2 regions of the Clostridium senegalense genome follow, and region 2 is predicted to be linked to the other one. Evidence: a T-box and tRNA genes for the amino acid it is inferred to sense, from the RefSeq annotation. Region 2 holds a T-box; the other holds one or more tRNA genes.
The links. The T-box of region 2 lies ahead of thrS (threonine--tRNA ligase). A T-box ahead of a tRNA ligase gene usually reads a tRNA of that ligase, here a tRNA-Thr.

Region 1 (4,442 bases), 170 kb from region 2:
GAAATGTCTCAAACTTCAGCTCATCAAGGAGTTATAGCAAAGGTTACTCCTTATAAATATTATGATATAAAAGACATATTAGATTATGCAAAATCTAAGGAAGAAAAACCATTTATAATAATTTTAGATGAAATTGAAGATCCACACAATTTTGGATCAATAATAAGAACGGCAGAAGTTTGTGGGGTACATGGAATTATAATTCCAAAACGAAAAAATGTTGGAGTAACACCTACAGTTTATAAAACAGCAGTTGGTGCTACAGAACATATGAGAATAGCGAAAGTTACTAATATAAATACTACTATAGATGAATTAAAAGAACAGGGACTTTGGATTTATGGTGCAGATATGTCAGGTGAAGTATGTTACAAAACAGACCTAAGTGGAGCGGTTGCATTAGTTATAGGAAGTGAAGGAAAAGGTATGTCAAAACTAACAAAGGAAAAATGCGATGTGTTGGTTAAAATACCTATGGTTGGACAAATAACTTCATTAAATGCTTCAGTAGCAGGTGGAATATTAATGTATGAGGTGTTAAAACAAAAGTCTTAATGACTTTTGTTAATCATTGTGAGAATAGTTTTTGTTGATGGATATAATGTAATAAATAGTTGGCCAGAATTAAAAGAAATTAAGGAATATAGTTATGAGTCAGCTAGAGAAAAATTACTTGACATAATGCGTAATTACTCAGCGTTTTGTGGTTATAAAATAGAAGTGGTATTTGACGCTCATATGGTTAAAGGAGCTTATGAAAAAAAAGAAAAACATGATAAGGTAAGTGTGGTATTTACTAAAGAGGGAGAAACAGCAGATGGATATATAGAAAAAAAAGTGAATCTAATAGGACGAAAATTTGAAGTATATGTAGTTACATCTGATTCCTTAGAACAACAAGTTACATTCCAAAGGGGTGCTAGTAGGATGTCTTCTTTAGAATTTTATCATGAAGTTATGAAAGTTGAGAGGAAAATAGGAAAGAAATGTGAGAAGGTATACTCTCAAAAGAGGAACTTATTTGAAGATATGATAGATGAAGATATAGCAAAAATATTAGAAAAGATGAGAAGAAGTCAGTAATAGTAAGCTTGACGCAATTTTATAATACTGTATAATCTAAAGTAAATTCATAGTTAATTTTTGGAGGGAATGCTGTTGGAAAAAAGGGTTGACAATGGAGAAAATAAAAATTCCTTTATAGATAAAACGGATGAAGAAATAGTTATATTAGCTAGAGAAGGAAGCAAAGAAGCATTAGACTACTTGTTATGTAAATATGAAAATTTTGTTAGGGGAAAAGCTAAATCATATTTTTTAATTGGGGCAGACAGAGAAGATATATATCAAGAAGGTATGATTGGACTATTTAAAGCAATAAGAGATTTTAGATTGGATAAATTGGCATCATTTAAGGCATTTGCAGAGCTTTGTGTTACAAGACAAATAATAACAGCAGTTAAAACTGCTACTCGCCAAAAGCACATTCCTTTAAATACTTATATATCTTTAAATAAACCAATATATGATGAGGAATCTGAAAGGACTTTAATGGACATAATATCAGGGGTTAAGATTTCAGATCCAGAAGAATTAGTTATAAGTAGAGAAGAATTACAAAACATAGAGAATGAAATAGGGCAAGTGTTATCAGAACTTGAAATGGAAGTTTTAATGTCGTATTTAGATGGAAAATCTTATCAGGAAATTGCTTGTGATCTTGATAGGCAAGCAAAATCAATAGATAACGCTCTTCAAAGAGTTAAAAGAAAATTAGAAAAATGTCTAAATAAAAGAGTGTGATTTGCGTTGACAATACATTATACATATTGTATAATGAATAACTGATATAAAGCAATTTATACGACGCACTTGAATAAGGAAAATGCCCATATAGCTCAGTAGGTAGAGCGTCACCTTGGTAAGGTGGAGGTCACCGGTTCAATCCCGGTTATGGGCTCCAAACTCGTTGAGGGATGACAACACGCCAGGATGAGTTTATAGGATAAATATTTAAAGATTAAAAGGAGGAATTATAAATGGCAAAAGAAAAATTTGAAAGAAGTAAACCGCACGTTAACATAGGAACTATAGGACACGTTGACCACGGTAAAACAACATTAACAGCTGCAATCACAACAGTATTAGCAAACAGAGGATTCGCAGAGGCATTTAAATATGACGAAATAGATAAAGCACCAGAAGAAAAAGAAAGAGGAATCACAATCAACACAGCACACGTTGAGTATGAAACAGATGCAAGACACTATGCACACGTTGACTGTCCAGGACACGCTGACTATGTTAAAAACATGATCACAGGAGCAGCACAAATGGATGGAGCTATCTTAGTTGTATCAGCAGCAGATGGTCCAATGCCACAAACAAGAGAGCACATACTACTAGCATCAAGAGTTGGAGTACAATACATAGTAGTATTCTTAAACAAAGCAGATATGGTAGACGATCCAGAATTATTAGAATTAGTTGAAATGGAAATCAGAGAGCTATTAAGCGAATATGACTTCCCAGGAGATGATATTCCAGTAGTAACAGGATCAGCATTAAAAGCATTAGAAAACCCAACAGATGCAGAAGCAACAGCATGTATCATGGAATTAATGGGACACGTAGATGAATACATCCCAACACCAGAAAGAGCTACAGATAAAGCATTCTTAATGCCAGTAGAGGACGTATTCACAATAACAGGAAGAGGAACAGTTGCAACAGGAAGAGTTGAAGCTGGAATTCTTAAAGTTGGAGACGAAGTTGAAGTAGTTGGATTAAGCGAAGAGAAAAGAAAAACTGTATGTACAGGAGTTGAGATGTTCAGAAAACTTCTAGATCAAGCAGAAGCAGGAGATAACATCGGAGCTTTATTAAGAGGAATACAAAGAACTGACATCCAAAGAGGTCAAGTATTAACTCAACCAGGAGCAGTAAATCCACACAAAAAATTCGTAGGTCAAGTATATGTACTTAAAAAAGAAGAAGGTGGAAGACATACACCATTCTTTGATGGATACAGACCACAATTCTACTTCAGAACAACTGACGTAACAGGATCAATCAAATTACCAGACGGAATGGAAATGGTAATGCCAGGAGATCACATCGACATGAACGTTGAATTAATAACTCAAGTAGCAATGGATGAGGGATTAAGATTCGCGATCAGAGAAGGTGGAAGAACTGTAGGATCAGGAGTTGTTACTTCAATAGTTGAGTAATAATAAAAAGAAATCACCATATAGGACTGGGTTTCTAACCTAGTCCTTTTAAAAGGCATTTTAAATAAAAAGGCCAAAATGAATAAAAAATGAAAAAACAGAAATACTTACCAATGATAAAGCTACTAACTAATTTGTTGACATATTTAAAAACTTGTGATAAATTAATTGGGTAGTTAAAAATTCGGATTTTAATTTCTAAGTATAAAGACAATACGATTAAGTTTAAGATAAATCACTCGTAAATTAGGAGGTGTAGACTGTGAGAGTTAAAGTGACTTTAGCATGCACAGATTGCAAACAAAGAAACTACAATACAATGAAAAACAAGAAAAACAACCCAGACAGAATAGAAATGCAAAAATATTGCAAATTCTGCCACAAACATACACTTCATAAAGAAACAAAATAATTAACCTAATATAAAATTGGGGATGTGAAAAAAAGATGGCTAAGAATGTTGAAAAAAAGTCAAATACAAAAAAGAAGCGTTCAGGAGTCATTCAGTTTTTTGTAGACTTAAAAGCTGAGTTCAAAAGAGTAACTTGGCCTTCCAAGAAAGAAATTAAAAAAGCTTCTGGAGCAGTGATTAGCTTTTGTCTTCTTTATGTGATTCTAGTAGGTTTGTTGGATACTGGTTTCAATAACCTCTTTAAAATGTTCTTCAAATAATAGAAAAAGGGAGGTAGGGGATTGGTTTAATCAACCCCTGAAGTTATGACAGGAAAAGCTAAGTGGTATGTTGTTCATACTTATTCTGGATATGAAAACAAAGTTAAAGCTAACCTTGAAAAAGCTATTGAAAATAGAAATCTTGAAGAGTTCATTCATGACATTCAAGTTCCTATGGAAGAACAAGTTGAAATCAAGGATGGCAAGAAAAAAGTAACTTACAAAAAAATATTCCCTGGATATGTAATGGTTAGAATGGTTATGACAGATGACTCTTGGTATATCGTAAGAAATACTAGAGGAGTTACAGGATTTGTTGGACCGGGATCAAAACCAGTGCCTCTAACAGAAGAAGAGGCAAAAAACATGGGAATTGTTGAAAAATCAGTTTCTATAGATATAGAAATTGGGGAACAGGTAAAAATAGTATCTGGCCCATTTGCAGAATTTGTGCTTTCTATACAAGAAATAAATATAGAAAAGCATAAAGTAAAAGGTTTAGTTGATATGTTTGGCAGGGAAACTCCTGTTGAACTT
Region 2 (4,442 bases):
ACCATCCCCTAGATGAGTAATAAAAGGCATAACTCTATCTAAAACAGGATTTTTTAATTTATAATAAATAAAATCTATTATATTTTTATCTATAGAGTGTATTTTTTCTCTCATTTTTATCTCCTAACGTTTTTCAAATTTTTACTAATTAAGCCTATTGTTTTAATATGAATTATATCAAAATTTTTTTTATTTTTCTATAAATCAAAGTTTTTTATGAGCTATTCTATATAAAAATCTTTGATGCTATTAAAGCATCAATATAATTTTGTCCTGAAGTTGTATATGCTATACTCATGGGAGTTAACGTTACACCATTAGCTTTAATGTATTTTAAATCTCCAGTTTTTGTTTTGCATATACAAGATAAATAAAATCCTATAGTGTCATGGATAATATAATATTCTTCATTATATTTTCCTAAATAAATCATTACATGTCCTTTCATATATAGTATACTTCCTGGATGTAGCCAATCCAAAAAGTTTTTCTTCTGGTACACTTTCAAACCATTCATTTTTTTTACAATACCTAAATTCTCATCTGATTGATTAGAAGTGTTTCTCGGTATATATACCCCCATGGTTTTTAACACATCTAATACTAAACTTGAGCAATCTCTTGAAAAAAAGTCTCCTCCCCAACCATATCTTTCACCTAAAAATTTAAAACTTTGTTTTATTATATTTTCCTCAGTGTAATGTAGAAATCCAACTTTTACATCAGCACATATAGGTATTAGTGTTTTTACAAATTCTAATTTTCCGTTTTTCTCATTTCTTACAGGTAAATAAATTACATAACTCGCTAGAACATCCATATCATCAACTTCATTTGGTATACAGTTTCTTTCCACAAGCCTTAATTTCACACCCATATCTATGGGAATTAACGATGTTCTTTTATCTATTGGATTATAATTTGTATAAATTCTTCTACCTGTTACAATTAAAAAATCTTCAGATTTTGTATATTCTTCTATATCATTTTTATTTCCAATCGCTAAATATTTTTTTCTAACCCAACCTTTGCAATTATAACTTTCAATAAAATACCATTCTTTATCATAACTTTCATGAAACACCAAAACAGGTTCACATATATTTATTGCTGACTCCATTAACCTATCTATAACATACTCTTCTTTATTATCAAAAAATTTATCATCTGTAGGATATGATTTTACAACGGTTCTATAAGTTATAATTCCATATTTAACAACTGGATTATATGGTATTTTATCAATAGCTAAATTTGTTTGTAATTTTTTTATATCCTCTTCATTTAATTTTAAACCATTTCTATACATTTCTTTTTTTATAGGACCACTTATAGATAAAATTAAATCTACTACTTCATTTTTAGCATATTGAATCTTAAAGTCAAATATATCTTTTATATGATTAGTTGATATACTTTTGTTATTAAAACTTTCAATTTTATCATAACATCCTATTATTCTAGAAGATGTTTCACTATGCCTTATCCAAAATTCAGGATTTAACATTTCATGGGTTATTTCCGGAATAGTTGAATTAAAATGTTTTTCCATAAAAAATCCCCCCTTCTTATATTTTTCTACTTTACTGTACACCTACAATATATTATATTTTTATACATTACTGGTTATACTTATAAAACAAATACTTATTAAATCTCTTTACTTAGTAACCTATTAGGATATATAATAATAATATATAAATAGTATGATATTATATTGTTTATATATTTCTAACATATTTTTTCTTTATTAATATTGACATAATATTTTTTAATGTTATAATATTAAAAAGTTTAATACTATGACGAGGACAGTAGACTATCGATACATTTTCAGAGAAAGGGTACATTAGCTGAAAGTATTCTTAAATGGAATTTAGTTGAAAACCACCTCTGAGTGACTCTAATAAAGTCCGGTAGACTCCGTTACAAGTCTAGTACTAAAGTGGTCTATTTTTATAGGCAAATTGGGTGGAACCACGGGTTTATACTCGTCCCTTTCTTTTTTAAGAAAGGGATGAGTTTTTTTATTTTAAATTAATAAACTACAAATAAATTTTAAGTTTATTTTTACATAATATCAAAATAAAAAATCATTTTACTACTTAACAAAATAAATCATTATTTTGTATCATTAATTGAATTAGGAGGAGTTTTAGTATGATAAAAATTAGTTTAAAAGATGGATCTATAAAAGAATTTGAAAATGAATTATCTGTTTTAGATATAGCTAAAAATATTTCAGAAGGATTAGCAAGGGTTGCTTGTGCAGCAACTGTTAATGGCGAAGTAGTTGATTTACGTCATATAGTTGATAAAGATTGTGAACTTAATATATTAACTTTCGATTCTCAAGAAGGTAAGGATGCATTTAGACATACAGCTTCTCATATATTAGCTCAAGCTGTAAAGAAATTAAATCCTTCTGCAAAACTTGCAATAGGACCTTCTATAGATAATGGTTTCTATTATGATTTTGATGTGGAAAAACCATTTACTTTTGAAGATTTAGAAAAAATTGAAGCTGAAATGAAAAAAATCGTTAAAGAAAACTTACAAATTGAAAGATTTGAACTTCCAAGAGATGAAGCTATAAAGCTAATGGAGGAATCTGGAGAAATTTATAAAGTAGAATTAATTAAAGACCTTCCTGAAAACGAGGTTATATCATTCTACAAACAAGGTGATTTTGTTGATTTATGTGCAGGACCACACCTTCTATCAACAAAGCCAGTTAAAGCATTTAAACTTACTAAAATTGCAGGAGCTTACTGGAGAGGTGATGAAAAAAATAAAATGCTTTCTCGTATATACGGAACTGCATTTACTAAAAAATCAGACTTAGATGCGCACATTGAAGCACTTGAAGAGGCTAAAAAAAGAGATCACAATAAACTTGGTAGAGAATTAGAACTATTTACAACTTCTGAACCGGTTGGCCAAGGTCTTCCTATTTTATTACCAAAAGGATCTAGAGTTGTACAATTACTTCAAAGATTTGTTGAAGATGAAGAACAAAAAAGAGGTTATTTATTAACAAAAACTCCTTTAATGGCGAAAAGTGATTTATATAAAATTTCTGGACATTGGGATCATTACAAAGATGGTATGTTTGTTTTAGGTGATGAAGAAAAAGATGATGAAGTATTTGCTCTTCGTCCTATGACTTGCCCATTCCAATTCATGGCTTATAAAGCTAAAAAGAGAAGTTATAGAGACTTACCTTTAAGATACAACGAAACTTCTACTTTATTTAGAAATGAGTCATCTGGAGAAATGCATGGTCTTATCCGTGTAAGACAATTCACAATTTCTGAAGGACATTTAGCTGTAAGACCTGACCAATTAGAAGATGAATTCAGAGGAGTTGTTGATTTAATTAACTATATGTTAGATACTTTAGGAATTAGAGAAGATATAACTTATAGATTCTCTAAATGGGATCCAAACAACAAAGCTAAATATATAGATAAACCAAAAGAATGGGAAGAAACTCAAGATAAGATGAGACAAATCCTTGATAATCTTCAATTAGATTATACTGAAGCTGAGGGTGAAGCAGCATTCTATGGTCCTAAACTAGACCTTCAAATAAAAAATGTTCATGGAAAAGAAGATACTATAATAACTGTCCAAATTGATTTCTCATTAGCTGAAAGATTTGGAATGACTTATATAGATAAAGATGGTAAAGAAAAACATCCTTACATTATTCACAGAACTTCTATTGGATGTTATGAAAGAACATTAGCTATGCTTATAGAAAAATATGCTGGAGCATTCCCAACTTGGCTTGCACCAATTCAAGTTAAAGTTCTTCCTATATCAGAGAAATATCACGATTATGCTGAAGAAGTTACTAAAGAACTTGAAAAAAATGGATTAAGAGTTGAAACTGATTATAGAGCTGAAAAAATAGGATATAAAATTAGAGAAGCTCGTAATGAAAGAGTTCCATATATTCTAGTTGTAGGTGAAAAAGAAGCTGAAAATAAAGAGGTGGCCATCAGAAGTAGAAAAAATGGTGATGAAGGTGCTATAGCATTAAAGTCATTTATTGAAAGAATTACTGTAGAAGTAGAAAATAAAGAAAAGTAACTATTAAAGCAACACTTAGCAGTGTTGCTTTTTTCTACATTAAATTACAATATAATATTATAATTTTATCAAAATAGTTAATAACATTTAAATTTAATTAACTTTTTCTAAACTTTTTTAAATTTAGTTTAAGTTTTTGTTTCATTTTAAAGTATACAGTAGATAAATCATCTTTTTAAGAGGTTCTTTTAAATATTCTATTGTAATAGCACTTTGCAGAATTGCCTGTTTATTGTAGTAAATTTAAAATAGTGATAAAATTTATCATATACAAATTGAGAAAAATAAATATATTTGGGAGGCGCTTATGAATAATATTGAAATACAAAACATAAATAAATTTT

Region 1: it encodes a tRNA-Thr, which carries the amino acid that the T-box ahead of thrS (threonine--tRNA ligase) is inferred to sense. The anticodon was not compared.

The regions. Positions count from the first base shown of each region.
Region 1 covers NZ_JAHLNC010000004.1:225,216-229,657, reverse strand. The annotation lists gene rlmB (23S rRNA (guanosine(2251)-2'-O)-methyltransferase RlmB) at 1-555, shown strand, start outside; gene KQI36_RS09860 (NYN domain-containing protein) at 574-1,083, shown strand; gene sigH (RNA polymerase sporulation sigma factor SigH) at 1,159-1,803, shown strand; tRNA gene KQI36_RS09850 (tRNA-Thr) at 1,888-1,963, shown strand; gene tuf (elongation factor Tu) at 2,040-3,233, shown strand; gene rpmG (50S ribosomal protein L33) at 3,496-3,645, shown strand; gene secE (preprotein translocase subunit SecE) at 3,681-3,905, shown strand; gene nusG (transcription termination/antitermination protein NusG) at 3,951-4,442, shown strand, end outside.
Region 2 covers NZ_JAHLNC010000004.1:52,591-57,032, forward strand. The annotation lists gene KQI36_RS08910 (phosphatase PAP2 family protein) at 1-114, opposite strand, end outside; gene KQI36_RS08915 (SH3 domain-containing protein) at 227-1,552, opposite strand; T-box leader at 1,794-2,002, shown strand; gene thrS (threonine--tRNA ligase) at 2,161-4,098, shown strand; gene KQI36_RS08925 (Sapep family Mn(2+)-dependent dipeptidase) at 4,406-4,442, shown strand, end outside.